DNA from 3 places in the Pseudazoarcus sp. NS36 genome. Region 1 is predicted to be linked to each of the others. Evidence: riboswitches for the same ligand, from Rfam matches in the RefSeq annotation. Region 1 holds a riboswitch; each other region holds the start of a gene.
The links. Region 1 has a riboswitch for cobalamin ahead of AC6H0R_RS05395 (ribonucleoside-diphosphate reductase subunit alpha). Riboswitches for the same ligand answer to the same signal wherever they lie in the genome.
Positions count from the first base shown of each region.

Region 2: it holds a riboswitch for cobalamin, as region 1 does, so the genes downstream of both, AC6H0R_RS05095 (TonB-dependent receptor) here and AC6H0R_RS05395 (ribonucleoside-diphosphate reductase subunit alpha) in region 1, are expected to answer to the same signal.
Region 3: it holds a riboswitch for cobalamin, as region 1 does, so the genes downstream of both, AC6H0R_RS13860 (acyl-CoA thioesterase) here and AC6H0R_RS05395 (ribonucleoside-diphosphate reductase subunit alpha) in region 1, are expected to answer to the same signal.

Region 1 covers NZ_BAAKJA010000003.1:33,032-39,614, forward strand. The annotation lists gene AC6H0R_RS05380 (YaiI/YqxD family protein) at 1-447, opposite strand; gene AC6H0R_RS05385 (cysteine-rich CWC family protein) at 447-662, opposite strand; gene AC6H0R_RS05390 (ribonucleotide-diphosphate reductase subunit beta) at 680-1,792, opposite strand; gene AC6H0R_RS05395 (ribonucleoside-diphosphate reductase subunit alpha) at 1,828-4,608, opposite strand; cobalamin riboswitch at 4,755-4,962, opposite strand; gene AC6H0R_RS05400 (RelA/SpoT family protein) at 5,033-6,583, opposite strand, start outside.
Region 2 covers NZ_BAAKJA010000002.1:406,017-412,599, forward strand. The annotation lists gene AC6H0R_RS05090 (FecCD family ABC transporter permease) at 1-137, opposite strand, end outside; gene AC6H0R_RS05095 (TonB-dependent receptor) at 162-2,105, opposite strand; cobalamin riboswitch at 2,221-2,450, opposite strand; gene cobU (bifunctional adenosylcobinamide kinase/adenosylcobinamide-phosphate guanylyltransferase) at 2,503-3,027, shown strand; gene bluB (5,6-dimethylbenzimidazole synthase) at 3,017-3,742, opposite strand; gene cobT (nicotinate-nucleotide--dimethylbenzimidazole phosphoribosyltransferase) at 3,881-4,921, shown strand; gene AC6H0R_RS05115 (adenosylcobinamide-GDP ribazoletransferase) at 4,936-5,706, shown strand; gene cobC (alpha-ribazole phosphatase family protein) at 5,691-6,242, shown strand; gene AC6H0R_RS05125 (nicotinate-nucleotide--dimethylbenzimidazole phosphoribosyltransferase) at 6,300-6,583, shown strand, end outside.
Region 3 covers NZ_BAAKJA010000009.1:206-5,830, forward strand. The annotation lists gene AC6H0R_RS13855 (FkbM family methyltransferase) at 1-837, opposite strand, end outside; cobalamin riboswitch at 1,076-1,280, shown strand; gene AC6H0R_RS13860 (acyl-CoA thioesterase) at 1,381-1,758, shown strand; gene AC6H0R_RS13865 (DNA adenine methylase) at 1,853-2,614, opposite strand; gene AC6H0R_RS13870 (Com family DNA-binding transcriptional regulator) at 2,580-2,783, opposite strand; gene AC6H0R_RS13875 (hypothetical protein) at 2,915-5,476, opposite strand; gene AC6H0R_RS13880 (hypothetical protein) at 5,466-5,625, opposite strand, start outside.

The DNA.
Region 1 (6,583 bases):
TCAGCGTGCCTGCGCGAGCAGGCGGTCCAGGGCATTGGCAAACTTCTGGCGGTCGGCCTGACCGAAGGCGGCAGGCCCGCCGGTCTGTACACCGGTGCTGCGCAGCGTGTCCATGAAGTTGCGCAGGTCGAGCAGCTCCCGGATGTTTTCCTTGCCATAGCGTTCGCCGCGCGGACTGAGCGCAATCGCGCCCTTCTCGACAATCTGCGCCGCCAGCGGAATGTCAGCCGTGACCACCAGATCACCCGCCGCCGTACGTTCGGCAATCCAGTCGTCGGCGACGTCAAAACCACCCGGGACCTGCACCGCACGGATGTTCGGCCCTGCCGGTACGCGAAGCATCTGATTGGCGACCAGCGTCAATTCGCGCCCCGTGCGTTGCGCCGCACGGAACAGGATGTCCTTTACCGCCACCGGACAGGCATCGGCATCGACCCAGATGTGCATCAGGCGGCGCCGTGGCCCGCGACGCAGCGGGCGCAGATGCAGGCCTTGCCGCGCACCGCTTCAGGAAGGCTGTCGATCAGCGGAGGCGGGATCGGCGTCGTGGTGCACCAGCACGGCACATCGAAACTGCCACTGCCGGCCGGCCCGCAGGCATTGGGGCCGCCGCACAGCGGACATTCGTTGGCTGGAATGGGGATCGGAATCGGGGCGTTCATGCCCCGAGCTTAACCGATCAATCCCAGGCCAGCGTACCCCCGGTCTGATATTCCGTGACACGGGTTTCGAAGAAGTTCTTTTCCTTCTTCAGGTCGATCATCTCGCTCATCCACGGGAAGGGGTTGTCGGCGCCCGGATAGACCTCGTCGACACCGATCTGGCGGCAGCGGCGGTTGGCGACGAAGCGCAGATATTCCTTGAACATCGGCGCGTTCAGACCGAGCACGCCGCGCGGCATGGTGTCTTCGGCGTAGCGGTACTCCAGCGCCACGCCTTTCATGATCAAGCCACGGATTTCCTCGCGGAATTCCGGCGTCCACAGATGCGGATTTTCCTGCTTGATGGTGTTGATCAGATCGACGCCGAAATTGCAGTGCAGTGACTCGTCACGCAGGATGTACTGGTATTGCTCGGCCGCACCGGTCATCTTGTTCTGGCGGCCGAGCGCCAGGATCTGCACGAAGCCCACGTAGAAGAAGATGCCTTCCATGATGCAGGCGAAGACGATCAGCGAGCGCAGCAGCTGCTGGTCGGCCTCGGGCGTGCCGGTGCTGAAGTTGGGGTCGGTCAGCGTGTCGATGAACGGGATCAGGAAGTCGTCCTTGGCGCGGATGCTGTCGACCTCATGGTAGGCGTTGAAGATCTCGCCCTCATCCAGCCCCAGGCTCTCGACGATGTACTGGTAGGCGTGGGTGTGAATGGCCTCCTCGAAGGCCTGACGCAGCAAATACTGGCGGCACTCGGGCGCAGTGATGTGGCGGTAGGTGCCGAGCACGATATTGTTGGCCGCCAGCGAATCGGCCGTGACAAAAAAGCCGAGGTTGCGCTTGACGATCAGACGCTCGTCGGGGGTCAGTGCGTTGGGGTCTTTCCACTGCGCGATATCGCGCTGCATCGAGACTTCCTGCGGCATCCAGTGGTTGGCGCAACCGGCCAGATACTTGTCCCACGCCCAGTGGTACTTGAACGGCACGAGCTGGTTCACGTCGGTGGCGCCGTTGATGGCGCGCTTGTCGGAGGCGCGCACGCGCTGGCTCTCGTGTGCGGCGGTGGCTGTCAGTGCCGGAGTCGGGCTGGGGGCTTGCGGCGTAGCCGGCGCGGCGGCGATGTTGTCTTCAAAATCGAGCATGTCTTGTCCTTGTCTTGTGGCGTGTGCAGAGCGGCTTACTGGCAGGCTTCGCAGTCAGGATCGTCGATGGCGCAGAACTTGGGCTCACCGACCTGGGCGGTAGCGACCGCCGCAACGGTGGCCGCTACGGCGTTCAGCTCCCCACCGCTGCCGGTGGATTTCTCGGCCGAAGTCGCACCCAGCGAACGCAGGTAGTAGGTGGTCTTGAGGCCGCGCGTCCACGCCAGCATGTAGGTGTCGTGCAGCTTCTTGCCCGAGGCGCCGGCCACATAGATGTTCAGCGACTGCGCCTGGTCGATCCACTTCTGGCGGCGCGCGGCGGCTTCCACCATCCACGCGGTGTCGATCTCGAAGGCCGTGGCGTAGAGCACACGCAGGTCTTCGGGTACGCGGTCGATCTTGCCCAGCGCGCCGTCGTAGTACTTGAGGTCGGAGATCATGACCTCGTCCCACAGGCCGCGCGCCTTGAGCTCGGCCACCAGCGATTCATTGACCACCGTGAATTCGCCCGACAGGTTGGATTTCACGTACAGGTTGCGGTACTCCGGCTCGATGCTGGCCGACACGCCGACGATGTTGGCGATGGTCGCGGTCGGGGCAATGGCGATGCAGTTGGAGTTGCGCATGCCGTACTGCGTGATGCGGGCACGCAGACCCTCCCAGTCGAGCGCGCTGGAGCGGTCCAGCTCGACCGGCACACCGCGCTCACGTTCCAGCAGGTCGACCGAATCGAGCGGCAGCACGCCCTTGTCCCACAGGCTGCCGCGGAAGGTCGAATAGGCGCCGCGCTCGCGCGCCAGTTCGTTGGAAGCGCTGTAGGCCTGATAGGCGATGGCCTCCATCGAACGGTCTGCAAAGTCGACCGCTTCCTGCGAGGCGTAGGCAATGCCCAGTTTGTGCAGGCAATCCTGGAAACCCATGATGCCCATGCCGACCGGGCGGTGACGCAGGTTGGAATTGCGCGCCTTGCCGACCGCGTAGAAGTTGATGTCGACGACGTTGTCGAGCATGCGGATGGCGGTCTTGATGGTGCGTGCCAGCTTCTCGTGGTCGAGCTGGCCATCCTTGAGGTGCGCGACCATGTTCACCGAGCCGAGGTTGCACACGGCGATCTCGGTGTCCGAGGTGTTCAGCGTGATTTCCGTGCACAGATTGGAGCTATGCACCACGCCGACGTGCTGCTGCGGCGAGCGCAGGTTGCACGGGTCCTTGAAGGTGATCCACGGGTGGCCGGTCTCGAACAGCATCGACAGCATGCGGCGCCACAGTTGCACGGCCGGCACACGCTTGTGATGGCGGATTTCGCCGGCGTCCGCCTTGGCTTCATAGGCGGTGTAGGCGGCTTCGAATTTCTGCCCGAAAAGGTCGTGCAGGTCGGGCACGTCGGCCGGCGAGAACAGCGTCCATTGGCCGTCTTCGCGCACGCGCTTCATGAAGAGGTCGGGAATCCAGTGCGCGGTGTTCATGTCGTGCGTGCGGCGGCGGTCGTCGCCGGTGTTCTTGCGCAGGTCGAGGAATTCCTCGATGTCGAGGTGCCAGGTCTCGAGATAGCCGCACACCGCGCCCTTGCGCTTGCCGCCCTGGTTCACCGCCACGGCGGTGTCATTGACGACCTTCAGGAACGGGATGACGCCCTGGCTCTTGCCGTTGGTGCCCTTGATGCGGCTCCCCAGTGAGCGCACCGGCGTCCAGTCGTTGCCCAGACCGCCGGCGAACTTCTGCAGCATGGCGTTTTCCTTGATGGCCTGGAAAATGCCGTCGAGGTCGTCGGACACGGTGGTGAGGTAACACGACGACAGTTGCGAGTGCATGGTGCCGGCGTTGAACAACGTCGGCGTGGAGCTCATGAAGTCGAAACGCGACAGCACTTCGTAGAACTCGATGGCGCGCGTTTCACGGTCGATCTCGCTGATTGCCAGACCCATAGCGACCCGCATGAAGAAGCACTGCGGCAGCTCGATGCGGCGCTCGTCGACGTGCAGGAAGTAGCGGTCATACAAGGTCTGCAGACCGAGGTAACCGAACTGCAGGTCGCGTGAAGCGTCCAGCGCGGCCGAGATGCGGGCCAGATCGAACTGTGCCAGTCGCGGATCGAGCAGACCGGCCTCAACGCCGATCTTCACGTAGGCCGGAAAGGCCTCGGCGTAGCGCGCGGCCATGTCACTCTGCGCCACTTCCTCGCCCAGCACTTCGAGACGGATCTGGTGCAGCTGCAGGCGCGCAGTGACGTAGTTGTAGCCCGGCTCGCGTTCGATCAGCGCACGCGCGGCCAGCACCAGCGCCTTGTGCACCTCGCCCAGCGGCATGCCGTCGTATAGATCGCGCATGGCGGCATCCACCACCGGCGCCGCGGTCACATCGGCCAGACCGATGCAGGCCTCCTCGACGATGCGCACCAGGCGCTCACGCTCCAGCGGCTCACGCCGACCGTCGATATCGACATGCAGCTCGGGCGCACTGCGCGGCGCTTCCAGCGCACGCTCGGCGGAGCGCTTCTCGCGGTACAGCACGTAGGCGCGCGCCACTTCCTGCTCACCGCCCCGCATCAGCGCAAGTTCGACCTGATCCTGGATGTCCTCGATGTGGATGGTGCCGCCATCAGGCTTGCGCCGTACCAGCGCGGCGACCACCACCTCGGTGAGCTGACCGACGACATCACGTACGCGCGTCGAGGACGCGCCATGACCGCCCTCGACCGCGAGAAAGGCCTTGCTCATGGCGACGGCGATCTTGCCCGGATTGAAATCCACCACCGAACCATTGCGGCGGATGACCTTGAAGGGTGGCAGGGAGAGGTCTAGCTGAGGGCGGTCCATGGGAGCTCCTGGAGTGTCGTGCGGGGAGCTCCGGACAAACGCGCAGCAACCGCCGGCCTCAAGGCGCGGCGGAATACGGTTGTCGGACGGACAAGAGAGATGGTGTAAGCCATGTCCTCGCCGGGGCACCCCGCCCCGATTGCATTGAAGGAAGTGGCAGCACGGCAGGTCTCCTGACTTCCGGGTCATGATCTGTCGCCGGCCTTCCCGGGGATACACCGAAGTGCAGGGCCCAGTGGCTTGGGGTGGTGACAGACTCGCCGGTTACAGTTGCGGGGGCAGTTCCGGCATTGAACCGGATTCCCTTTTCATGCCCGGCCGTGGAGCCGGGCAACCGTGAAGCTGGATTGGATTCTGGATTCGGAAACGGAGGAGGTCAAGCGCGGTTACACACTACCCCTAGTAGGTTGTGTGCAAAAAACTACTACATGCTGCGGCCGAAGCTACCGTCGCTGCGGGTGCGGCCGATGCGCATCACTTCGGGAACACGACGCACTGCACGCATCACTGTGGCCAGATGCATGCGGTCACGCACCTGGATGGTGATGTTGAGCGCGATGTACACGCCCTGCTCGTTGTCCATCGTGACGTTCTGGATGTTGCAGTCTTCTTCGGCGATCGCGCTGGCAACGCGCGCGAGAACACCGCGACCTTCGCGCGTGATGATCTTGAGCGTGACCTCGAAGGAACGCTCGTGTGCCGGCTCCCACTCGACATCCACCCAGCGGCCTCGGTCGCCGCGCACCTTGGCCACCGCGGTGCAGTCGTGGCGGTGCACTTCCAGCCCCTTGCCCTTGCGGATGACACCGATGATCGGGTCGCCCGGAATCGGCTGGCAGCAGGTGCCGAACTGCACCGCGATGCCTTCGGCACCGCTGATCTGGATCGGCGAGATGGACTTGGGCTTGATGACGTCGGGGCGGCCGGATTCCTGCTCCTGCGCCTGCACCAGACGGCGCGCGACGATGACCGGCAGGCGCTTGCCCAGACCGATCTCGGAATAGACCTCTTTCTTGCTCTTGACCCCGCGATCCTTGAGGAAGCGGTCCCACGCGAAGGTACTGATCTGGCCCAGCGCCAGACCATGCGGGCGCAGGGCCTGATTGAGCAGGCGCTCGCCCAGCGCAACCGACTCTTCATTGTGGGCGTTCTTCAGGAAGTGACGGATCTGCGCACGCGCCTTGCCGGTGCGCACATACGACAGCCAGGCCGGGTTAGGATTGGCGTGCGCGGCGGTGATGATCTCGACCTGATCGCCGTTGTGCAGCTCGGTGCGCAGCGGCATCAGATCGGCGTTGATGCGGCAGGCTACGCAACGGTTGCCGATGTCGGTGTGCACGGCGTAGGCGAAGTCCACCGGCGTCGAGCCGCGCGGCATGGACAGGATCTTGCCCTGCGGCGTGAACACATAGACCTCACCCGGGAACAGGTCGATCTTGACGTGTTCGAGGAACTCGGTGGCCTCGGCCGAGGTGTGCTGCAACTCCAGCAGCGACTGCAGCCAGTTGTGCGTGCGCTGCTCCAACTCGGTGAGGGTCTTCTCGTCGTCCTTGTACAGCCAGTGCGAGGCCACGCCGGCATCGGCGATATGGTGCATCTCGGCGGTGCGCACCTGGATTTCGATGGGCGTGCCGAATGGGCCGATCAGCGTCGTGTGCAGCGACTGATAGCCGTTGGCCTTGGGAATCGCGATGTAGTCCTTGAACTTGCCCGGCACCGGTTTATAGAGCGAATGCAGCGCGCCGATGGCGACATAGCAGGTCTGCACGTCCGGCACGATGACGCGGAAGCCGTAGATGTCGAGCACCTGCGAGAACGACAGGTTCTTCTCGACCATCTTGCGGTAGATCGAGAACAGGTTCTTCTCGCGCCCGAAGATGTCGGCGGCGATGCCCCACTGCGGCAGGCGTTCTTCCAGCGCCTTGAGCACCTTGCCGACGACCTCGCGGCGGTTGCCGCGCGCGGCCCTGACAGC
Region 2 (6,583 bases), on a different contig from region 1:
CCCGAGCCGAACAGCGCAGCCATGGCGGCCAACGGGGTAACGGCGAACTCACCGGCGGTAAGCGCCCACAGCACCGCGCCCACGCCGGACAGCGCGAGCGCGGCAAGAATGATCCGCAGACGGATGCGCCCGGACATCAGACGCACGCCGCCTGCTCAGGCTCAGAACGAGACGCGCGCACCGATTCGCCACGTACGCGTGAAGTCGACCGGATAAACCGCGTCGTCGCGCACCCACAAGCCGTTTTCGCGCTCGAACAGATTGCTGACCGAGGCGAACAGCTCGACGTCGCGCGCGACGCGATGGCGGTAGGAGACATCGGTGGAGTGGTAGGCCTTCGTCTTCTGCGCATTGTTGTTGTCGAAGTCATTCGAGGCGTAGGCCTTGCTGCGCCAGCTGTGCGAGAGGTTGAGGTTGCCATTCTCGCCGACTTTGGCGTTGAGCGAGACCACCGCCGAATGCCGCGACACGCCCGGCAGGTTCTTGCCGTTGAAGGCGCCACCGCCGTCGTTCTCACGATCAATGATCGCGCGCGTCCAGGCGTAGTTCACGCCGGCCGTGAAGCGCTCGTTGATGCGCCAGGTGTCCTGCACCTCGATGCCGTACTTGTGCGAACGGTCGATGTTGGTGTTCGTGAAGGTGTTGGCGTTGTAGTAGATCTCGTCATGCAGCTTCGCGTGAAAAGCCGTGACCTTCAGGCGGTTGGCGGGCGTCACGTGGTTGAAGCCGACGTTGAGCGTGCGCACGCGCGCCGGGTCGATGAAGGCGTTGAAGCCACCGCCCCAGACGAAAAAGCGGTCCACGTCGGGCGCCTGGAAGGCCGAGTTGTAGTTGGCGAACACCGACCACGCGTCGTCGACGCGGTAGTTCACGCCGATATCCCAGGCCGACAGCTTGTGGTCATCCTTGTCTGCCGCGCCGACATCCGGGCGGTAGGCGTACTTCACGCGCTCACTGCGCCAGCCGGCCGAAACCAGGAAGCGGTCGAACTCGTACTGCCCCTGCACGAACCAGCCCAGGTTGTCCTTGTCGGTCTTGTTGTCGCTGCCGGTGCGGCGACCGTCGAAGGCCTGCAAGCCAGTCGTCAGCGCCAGACCGCCACGGCGGAATTTCAGCGCCACATCGGTGGAGTCATAGTCGTAATCGGACGCGAAACCGGAGGCGAACACCGACTCCTTATCCTCGCGCGAGTGGCGCAGGCTCAGCGTCAGCTCACGGCTAAGGTCGAACTCAGCGCCGGCCTGCCAGTAGTCGGAGTTGAAATCCTGCTGGGTGTAGGGGTCAGGGACAAGGGTGAAGGGGTTAGGCGTATCGTTGTACTGCGCAGGGTCTTCGTCAAACTGCGCCTGAGTCAGGTCACCTGGGTAGCGCGTGTCGATGCGCGTCTTGCCCGCATCAAAGCTCAAGCGCAAGCGGTCCACCGGCTTGCCGCTGAGGCTGAGCTGCCACGAATCGGACTCCGATTCATCGCGGTGGCCGGTCACATCCTTCTTGCTGAAGCCGTCGTGATCGGTCTTTTCGGCGCTGGCCGAGATCGCGAAACGTCCAAGGTCGATGCCTGCGGAAGCGCTTAACCCGCTCGCACCATGGCTGCCGACATAGCCTTCTAGCGTCACACCGGTGCGCGCACGTGTGTAGATCTGGATGGTGCCGGCCATGGCGCCATCGCCGTACATCACCGAGCCGCTGCCCTTGGTGATCTCGATGCGCTCGATGTCGCCCAGCGATACCGAGCCGAGCAGCTGCGGCACCATGTCGATGTTGTTCAGGCGGCGGCCATTCACGCTCACGACGATGTTCTGGTAGCCATCTCCGATGCCGTAGCCACGCATGTCGATGGCCGGCGTGAAACGGTTGCCGAAGTTAGGCATGACGTTCACCGAGGAATAGCGCGACAGGTATTCGGCCAGCGTGGCGGCGCCGGAACGTTCAATGTCGCGGCGGGTGTGCACCTCGGAGGCGTAGGGTGCGTCGACGTCGGCCATCTCGACGCCCGTTGCGGTCACCAGCACCGGGTCGAGTTTGGTGGAACGCTCTTCGGCGGAAACGGAAAACGGAAATACGGAGGCCACCGCGAGCGCGGCGAGCTTGATCTTGAACTGCATGGACAACTCCCTGACGGCCAGCCGTGCGTCCCCGCGCGGCAGAACCAGAACAAAACCGAAGATCCAGGGAGTGAGCAAACCGGGTCAAACAGGTCGCGCCGCCACCCCGCGGAACTTCGCCGATGTGTGGCAGGCCGGTATCCGGGCTCATGGGCTGGACGACACTGCATCGTCCGACGCATCGCCTTCCCGGACCGTAGTCCAGTGGCATTTTGACGCGCCTTGCTTCCACTTACCGTTGCGGGGGCAGCACAGGCATCGCGCGGAGGCATCCGTCGCTCACCTGTTTCCCGTTTACCCTTCGAGCATGAACTGCTGTCAGGCACCTGAAACACGTTCGCCCCTCGTGGGGCGAGCGCGCATGATAGCCTGAAACGCCGCGACCACTTGAGCCTGCATGAGTTCCCATCTGATTCTCGGCGGCGCCCGTTCGGGCAAGAGCCGCCACGCCGAACAGCTCGCCCGCGCCCATGGCGGGCCCGTCAGCGTCATCGTTACGGGCGAAGCGCTGGACGATGAGATGGCCGAGCGGATCCGCCGCCATCAGACCGATCGGCCCGCCGACTGGCGCACCGTCGAGGCGCCGCTGGCACTGGCCAATGCCCTGCAGAACGAAGCCGCCGAGGGGCGCGTGGTGATCGTCGACTGCCTGACGCTGTGGCTCGCCAACCTGCTCGGCGATGGCACCAGCGCGAACGAGCCCGCACTGGCGCGCGAGCGCGACGCGCTGCTGGCATTGCTGCCCACGCTGCCAGGAACGGTGCTGCTGGTGGCCAACGAGACCGGCCTCGGCCTAGTGCCGGAAACCCCTCTGGGCCGACGCTTTCGCGATGAAGCCGGCTGGCTCAATCAGGCCGTGGCAGCAGGCTGCGACAAGGTCAGCTTCATTGCGGCAGGACTGCCGCTGAGCCTCAAGGGCTGACTTTCAGCGCATCCAGGGCGGACCGCAACGGATCGTCCTGCGCCAGTCCGCCACCCCAGCCATCGCGGTGCACCAGCGAGCGCAGGTCCAGCCGCTGGCGCCAGCCGGCCCGCGCCAGCTCGGGTTCGGTCAGAAATTCATCCACATAGCCCAGACACAGATAGGCCAGCGGATAGACGCCGTCGGGCAGGCCCAGCAGTCCGGCCAGCTCGTCCGGGTCGATGATGCTGACCCAGCCCACCCCGACGCCCTCGGCGCGCGCCGCCAGCCACAGGTTCTGCACCGCCAGACAGGTGCTGAACAGATCGGTGTCGAGCATGCTGCTGCGACCCAGCACATGGGTGCCGCCACGCTTGCGGTCGCAGGTGATGCACAGGTTGAGCGGCGTTTCCAGAATGCCTTCGAGCTTGAGGCGGCGGTACAGCAAGCCGCGCTCGCCTTCATGCAGCGTAGCGGCGCGGGCGTTCTCGCGGTCAAAGCCGTCCTTCACGCGCTGACGCACGGCGCGGTCGGTGACCACCACGAAATCCCAGGGCTGCATGAAACCCACCGACGGCGCGTGATGCGCGGCCGCCAGCAGGCGGGCCAGCACCTCGTCCGGCAAGGGGTCGGGGCGGAACTGCGCGCGCACGTCGCGACGCTCGAAGATGGCGCGATATACGCCCTGCCGCTCGGCGTCGTTGAAACGATGGCTGTTGCCGTGATCGTCGTTCATGTGTGTGCCTGCGTCGCAGCCCGTTCGAAGAGCACGTCTTTTACTCCCCCTGCAGGCATGCGGACAAGGCCCGCCGCATCGTGAGCCGGCAGCGGCCGGTGCTACCATCCGCCGCTTCACCCCCCAACGCCGACCACCATGCCCTTCGAGATCCTGCCACTCGACCGCCGTCTCGCCCCCGCCCTGCAGGCGCGTATCGACGCCAAGACCAAACCGCTCGGCGCGCTCGGCCGCATCGAGGGACTGGCGCTGCAACTCGGGCTGATCCAGAACACCACCGAACCGAGCCTGTGCAATGCGCAGATGCTGGTGTTCGCTGGCGACCATGGCGCAGTCAAGGCCGGCATCTCGGCCTACCCGCAGGACGTGACCTGGCAGATGGTCGAGAACTTCCTCGCCGGCGGTGCGGCCATCAACGTGTTCTCGCGGCTGGCCGGGCTGCAGCTGTCGGTGGTGGACGCCGGCGTGGCGCACAATTTTGGCCCGCGCGAAGGGCTGATCGACGCCAAGCTCGCGCACGGCACGGCCAACTACCTTGAAACCCGCGCCATCGAACCGGAGGTCCTCGAAGCCGCACTGGAGCGTGGTCGCCAGCTCGCCCACCAGGCCGCGGCGGCCGGCAGCAATGCGCTCGGCCTGGGCGAGATGGGCATCGGCAACACGGCTTCGGCCTCGCTGCTGACGCACTGCCTCACCGGCCTGCCGCTGGAGCGCATCACCGGCCGCGGCGCCGGGCTGGATGATGCCGGCGTGATACGCAAACGTGCTTTGCTCGAACAGGCCTTGAGGCGCGGCGGCCGCCCGACCAACCCGTATGACGCATTGATGCAATACGGCGGCTTCGAGATCGCGATGATGGCCGGCGCCATGCTCGGCGCCGCCGAAAAGCGCATGGTCATCGTCGTCGACGGCTTCATCGTCACCGCCGCGCTGCTCGCGGCGCAGGGCATCGTGCCCGAGGTGCTCGACTACTGCGTGTTCGCCCACTGCTCGGATGAGGCCGGCCACGCGCAGCAACTCGCCCACCTTGGCGTAGAGCCGCTGCTCGACCTCGGCATGCGGCTGGGCGAAGGTTCGGGCGCGGCGCTGGCCTTCCCGCTGCTGCAGGCCGCGGCGGCCTTTCTGAACGACATGGCAAGCTTCGAATCGGCCGGCGTTTCGGGCCGCGAACCCGCATGAAGCTACCGCCCCGCCTGCGCGCAGAGCTGGAGCTGTTCTTCACCGCGCTCGGCTTCTTCACGCGCATTCCGGTGCCGGCCTGGGTGCCCTGGTCGCCCGAACGCCTCAACCACGCGGCGCGCTACTTCCCGCTGGTCGGCTGGGTGGTCGGCATCGCCGGCGCGGCATCGGCAGCACTGGCCATGACCGTACTGCCGGCCACGGTGGCCGTGGTGCTGTCGATGGCGGTGACCATCCGCCTGACCGGCGCCTTCCACGAAGACGGCTGGGCCGACGCCTGCGACGGCCTCGGTGGCGGCTGGGAGCGCCTGCAGGTGCTGACCATCATGAAGGACTCGCGCATCGGCACCTATGGCGCGGTCGGGCTGGTGCTGATGCTGCTCGCAAAGGCCGCGGCGCTGGTCGGGCTGGCCGGGCACGGCGCGTGGGCGCTGGCCGCCGCGCTGATTGCCGCACATGCGTTCTCGCGGCTAGCCTCGACCAGCCTGATCCACACGCTGGAGTACGTGCGCGAGGACGAACTCTCCAAAGCCAAGCCACTGGCACGCCAGCTCTCGCGCCGCGAACTGACGATTGCCGCCGGGACTGGCAGCCTGCCGCTGCTGCTGCTTGGCGTGCCGACGGCCCTGCTCACCGCCATCGTTGTTGCGCTGGTCACGCTGTACTGCGCGCGCCTGTTCCAGCGCCGGCTCGGCGGCTACACCGGCGACTGCCTGGGCGCTGCACAGCAACTCACCGAACTGGCCTGCTACCTGACGATTCTGGCGACATGGAACTCCATCTGATCCGACACCCGCGCCCGGACATCACGCCCGGCACTTGTTACGGCTCCAGCGATATCGGGCTGGCCGAGCCGGTCGAGGTGGCCGCGCAACGGCTCGCGCCACTGCTGCCGGAAGCGTTCGAACTGCACGCCAGCCCGCTCGCCCGCGCGCGCCTGCTGGCCGAGGCCATCGGCACGCCGCGCATCGACGCGCGGCTGGCCGAGATGCACTTCGGCGAGTGGGAACTGCAGCGCTACGACACGCTCGGCAGCGCCATCGACGCCTGGGCCGACGACCCCTTCGGCTTTCGCGCGCCGGGCGGCGAATCCTCGGCCGAGATGGCCGCGCGCACACTCGCCTGGCTGGCCGATGTGCAGGCCGCAGAACCGGTCGCCCCCGTGGTGGTGGTGGCCCACGGCGGGCCGCTGCGCGCCATCGCCGGGCACCTGCTGGGCCTGCCACGCGAGCGCTGGCTGACACTGGATTTTGCGTTTGCCCACAGCACCCGTATCGACATTGAAGACTGGGGCACCACCTTGAAGTGGTTCAACCGCTGAAACCTTCTGGCGCACGGTGCTAGACTGGCCCGGACGCTCCGGAAGAGGCACCGCCGCATGCAGTTCCGCATCGATCCGCCCGACACCAGCCTGCACGACACCCTCAGCGCCCGTCTCGACGGGCTACCCCGCGGACGCGTCACATCGCTGGCGCTGCAACTCGGACTGGTGCAGCAGACACTGCAACCCACCGTCCGGCGACCGACGATCGCGCTCTTCGCCGGAGATCATGGCGCCATCGCCGCCGGCGCCTCCTCACTGCCGCAAAAGCTTACCTGGCAAGGCGTCGAGCGCATGCTCTCGGGCGCCGCCCTGCTCAACGCCGCATGCCGCGAAATGGC
Region 3 (5,625 bases), on a different contig from region 1:
AAGCTCCGGCACCAGCACGATGCTGCGCACATCCTTTCGTCCGAAGAGAAGCTCGGATACGTTTCTGAGCCGTCTTGAAATCCACGACTGTCTGTCTCGATCCGTTTCGATCACGCACATCTCGTAGCCAAGGCTTCTGAGGAATTTTATGGAGGCGGTCTCTCCGCCTTCAATAAACGCTGTTGAGTGCTGTTCAAAGGCAATGATCGGCTGATGCAAGCGGATCGTCTCGACCGCGCCCTTCAGCACATTGAGCTCCATGCCTTCTACATCGATCTTGATCAGGCTGACGTCACGGATCCCTTCCGCAACATCGTCCAGCCGTTTGACTTCAATTCGTACCCGAGAGTCGCTGTCGACCGGCAGTACGGCCGAAGACCCGCCGTAATTCACGATGTTTTCCGACAGCAGCAAGACCTCTTCCTGGTCTGACAGCCCATGGTTGAACACCGCAATGTTCGGGCGGAAGCCGGCATTGAAGCTCAGCAACTTGAATGTATGCGGATTGGGCTCAAAGGCATGCACCTTCGCGAAATGCCTGGCGAACTCAAGTGAATGGTTTCCGATGTTCGCTCCGGCGTCGATCACGGAAGCGGCAGAAAGATCGATCTCAAGTAGAGCCATGAGCTGCAGGAGATCTTCGATTTCATCCTTTTCGTGCACACCGTTCAGGTAGATGAACAGCCCGATCAGGTCGTTGGCGTACACAGCCATGCGATGACCGCGGGAGGATGCGTGCTCCGAGTTCTTGCGGAGGAGGTAGTTGTAGGCAAAGTTTCTGCAGAAGGGCTCGCGGAAAGAGCTCTTCAACACCCTGGTCATTATTTTCTTTTTCACTACCAACCTCTGAAACGGATGACACTGAGCCAAGCCCGCTGAACAGGTGCACAGAGTCGCCAAAGACCTACCGACGGTTGCACGCTTCAATCCGAACAATCGCCCAAACTTCTCCGGCGCCTGCCATACCGTTGCGGCGCCTTACCCCGGCTTGCCCGGACCATCCTACGGGAAGTCTCCGGAAATACGGCTCCTGCAAGACAAGTGCGACAAAACCCTCCGCGCACTCCAACCCGGTATGATCTGCGCCACTCCGAGGTTGCCCGCCGTCACGGCGGGCATGAAAAGAGAATCCGGTGACGGGCACTTCGCCCGCAAGCCGGAACTGCCCCCGCAACTGTAATCGGCAAGTCGTACGCCAATCTGCCACTGGAAGCTTCCGGGAAGGCGGCGTGCAACGCGAAGCCGAGAGTCAGGAGACCTGCCCGGAGCCATTCTTCAACCACGTTCGGGCGGGGTGTCCCTGGCGAGAAGGCTGCGTTGCCACGCTTGCGTGGGAGCGCGCGTTCCCGTTTGCGGCTCCGCCTTCAACCGGAGCCTTTCATGTCTTCTCCCCTGACGCTTTCCCTGACCGATCTGGTGTTGCCGGATCAATGCAATCACCATGGCACACTGTTTGGCGGCGCGGCCTTGTCGATGCTCGACAAGCTGGCCTTCATCCTGGGCAGCAAGGCGCTGCGCGGGCCTCTGGTGACGGCCTCGCTGCGCGAGTTGCAGTTTCATGCGCCGGTACCCGCCGGCAGCCTGACCGAATGCCTGGGGCGGGTTGAACGCGTGGGCGAGCGTTCGGTAACCGTGGAAGCGCAACTGTTTGCCGAGGACTTGCTGACCGGCGCGCGCGTGCTGTGCCTGTCCGGGCGGGCGGTGATGGTCAGCACGGCAGAGCCGAATAAAGCGCGCCGCGATAAATGCGGCTCGTGAAGCGAGATAAATGGCCGCGCCGTGAGTTGCACAGTACACAAGAATTTTGCGCGACACGAAAGGCCGGCTGATGCCGGCCTTGTCGTTTGCTCGTCTACCAGTTGCGTATGAGCAGCTCGCTCGACGTGCCCGACCGTCCGTTGCCTCCGACTGTGTAGCGGATGGCCAGGCGCTCGATGTGCAGGCCGGCGAACGCCCGGTGCATCTCGGGGATGTCGTTGACGGAAATGAGCATGCGGCCCTTGATCGACTTGGCCACCTCGGCCATCCGCTGATAGTTGTCGAGGCCGAACTCGACGCCGTAACCCTCGGTTCCCCAGTACGGGGGGTCGAGGTAGAACAGCGTGTGTGGGCGGTCGTATCGCTCGATGCAGACCGCCCACGGAAGGTGCTCGATGGTGGTCTGTGACAGCCGGAGGTGCGCTGCCGACAGATCCTCCTCAACCCGAGTCAGGTTGAACCGCGCCCCGGCCGTGGTGGCGGTGCCGAATGTCTGCCCGGATATCTTGGCGCCGAATGCCAGGCGCTGAAGATAGTAGAACCGAGCGGCGCGCTGTATGTCGGTCAGGGTGGCGGGTGCGGCATGCTTTGCCCAGTCGAACATCTGCCGGCTGGTCAGCGACCACCGGAACTCCTGAACGAAGGCGTCGAGGTGGTGCTTCACGACGCGGTACAGATTGACGAGGTCGCCGTTGATGTCGTTGAGCACCTCGGCCTTGACCGGGGGCTTCATGAAATACAGTGCGGCGCCGCCCGCGAATGGTTCGACGTAGCAAGTGTGCGCTGGCATCACCGGGATGATGTGCTTTGCGAGGCGGCGCTTACCGCCGATCCAGGGGATGATTGGGCCTGCCATGTTGCTCTCCTTTGTCCGGCGATCGCGTCGCGCGAGGGGGAGGCTCGATGGCCTTCGGGTTATCAAAGAACTGATTCATGCACCCGCAGCGCGGGCACTTGATTTGCAGCTTCACCGCCTGGCCACGGCCGAGCAGTCGACGGCAGTTGCCGCAGCGTATTTCATCCATTGCAAGCCCTTTTCAAATGGTAGGCTTGGCACGCTCTCGCGAGAGCGGCGGGCCTTGCCTGGCTTGCAGCCCCTGTCTGCAGGTTGGGGGCGTGTCGAGGTGCGCTAACACCTAGGCACGCCGCCCGTCTTTCACACCGCCCCGAACAGGCGGAACTCGGTCGTTGCCAGATAGACGGTCTTGTACAGCCGCCAGCGCTGGGCCACGACCTCGGTAAAGTCAAAAGCCTTCTCGCGATTCGCGCCGCTGTCGGTCACGCCTGAGATGGTCAGCACGGTGACCCAGTTCGCCCCGTCGTAGTACTGCAGCGTCGCGGTGTTGAGGTAGGTTGCAACGGCGCCCCAGCCGGGCATGTTGCCGCCGGCCACGAGCACGCGCGACACAGCCGCCGGGGCGCCCAGATCCGCTTCGATCCACCCGGTGCTGGCCGTGCCGGCGCCGGTGGCGCCGTCGCCGTCTCGCATGTTGGTGGTGGTGGCGGTCAGGGCGCCGTAGACGCTGCTCTGGGAGAAGGCGGTGGGCAGGCGCTCCGCGAAGGTGGGGGCGATGTAGGTCCAGTCAAAGTCGTGGCGCGCGGCCGACCAGGACGCCAGCCCGTCGCGGTGGGCGGTAACGCTCACGCGCACGGTGCCGCTGGCCGGCGCCACGGGCGCGGCGGCGGTGCCGGTGATCCCGGTCTGGGTGGCAAAGACGGTGCCGGGCGGCTGTTCGACCACTACGGTATAGGTCGTGCCGTCTTCCGGTGTGACGCTACCCAGCGCCTCATCGATGAGCTGGTCAGCCTGCTGCACCCGGTTGCGGTGCGCCCACTCGATCTGCAGCGCCTCGGCCTCCAGCGCGGTCGGATAGGCCTGCCCGTTGAGCCGCAGGCGGCCGGGCGCGTAGGGCTTGGCCTGGCGGTTGGTCAGGGTAATGCTGTCGATGTTTGCCAGCGCCTCGTCGAGCGAATCGGAACTGGTATGGGTCAGGAATTTGGCGTTGACGGTCTCGCTCAGGTACTCCTGTTCAACGGCCAGTGCGCCGGCATCGGTAAACCAGACGCGCGTGCCGGCCGGCCACGGCCGCGGCGGCGTGTCCGCGCAACCACGCGCCAGCGTGAGCGTGCCTGCGGCCGGGTCAATGGCCTCAACGCGGCACCATTCGGTGCCGAGCAGCGCCGCTTCGCCCGGCTCAACGAGGTCCAGGTCCAGCCCCGAGACGATGATCATGGCCTCGGCCATCACCCCGACCGGTGCGGCGAGCACGGCCGAAGGGCACCATTCCCCGGTACCCACCGCCTCAAACGGGTTGCTGCCCACGCGCGCCAGCAGGGTGTAATTGAATGCGAGCGGCGTGGGTCGGGCCGCCACCGACGTCATGGCGCTGCTGTTGTCATCGATTGCAGCCAGATCCTGAGCACTCAGCCGCGCGGCCAACTCGCGCCAGTTGGCCTCAAGTAGCGCCCGCGCGGCCGGTGGCACCGCACTGCGGTCAGGAATCACGTGGGTGCTTTCCTGCACGCCCACATAGGTAGTGCTGTCCATCCCGAAGACGTCCTGCACGGCGGTGATGCGGATCACGCCGTCTTCGAGCCCGCCGTCCTCGACCTTGACCGCCCGCAGCACCACCTCGCCGATGCCCAGCTGCGGCGCGGAAATCCTGAACACGCCAGCCGGCGTAATGTCGCGCGCACGCCGGTCAAAGGCCAGCTTGTAACGCTTGAGGCCCGAGCCGCGCAGCTCGCCCTCGCGGGCGGCCACCCGGGCGGCAAGCTGCGCCGTGGGCAGGCCCGGCATCTGGATGGTTTCGCTGCGCCGACCGTAGGCGGCGATGGCCGCCGTGTTGCGCCAGCCGGTCGAGCGCGTCTCGTTGGTCACCGGATCGCGCCACTCGACCACGACCTCATTCACCGCGCCCGCGCCGGCCGGACTGTCGGCCTCCTCAATTTCGAGCAGCCCCGTCTCGAAGGTAAACAACGCCAGATCATCGACATCGTAATCCCCGCGGGCCAGCGCGAGCGTTACCAGACCGGTGCGGCGCGACACATACAGGCTGGCGGCAATGTGGTCGCACACCTGTTGCAGGAACTCGCCCACGCTCACCCGCGTGTTCCAGCGCAGGCACAGCCCGAAGCCCTCGGCATGCAGCGCATCGGCCGCAGCGGTGAAACTGCCGTCCAGATCGAGACGGCTCATCGGCTGGCCGCCGCCCACGTCGCGCAGCGTCATGGCCTTGACCAGGATGTGGGCGGGGTTCATCGCCGGCACAGGCAACCCGTCGGGGGCCACCACTGCCCGCGCGGGATACCACGCCTCGTCGTTCTGCCAGCCCTTGAGGATGGTGGTCCGCTGCACCATCCACGGCTCCGGGTAGGGGTTGATGGCGCACAGCTGGCCGGTGAAGAAGGCCGTATTGACGTGGCGCAGCGCACTCGTCAGCGGCCCGAAGGCCGCCACCACCGCGCTGTTGCGCGCCTGGTCCGGCGCGCCGAACATCACGTGCAGTTTGCCCACCACGCCGCCCGCGCCAGCGTCTCCGCCGAACAGGTTGGGCTTGTTGATGTCGATGACGCCGTTGCCGGTCAGGTTGCCGCTCCAGGCCTCGCGGCCGCCGATCTTGATGGCGCGCCACGCGTCGCACGGCATGCGCGAGAAGCCCATCAGCACGTCCGCGAAGTACCGGTACCCGACGGTGACCTTCTTGCTACTGCCCATCGTGTGCCTCCTCGCAGGCGCGGGCATGCTCGACCAGCGCAATGGCGAGCGCGTCGCCGGTGGCCAGCAGCACCTCGGCCGGCAGGCCCTCGCGCACGAAGGTGCGCCAGCACAGCCCGTGCGCGGCACAGAAGGCGCGCGAGGCCGGC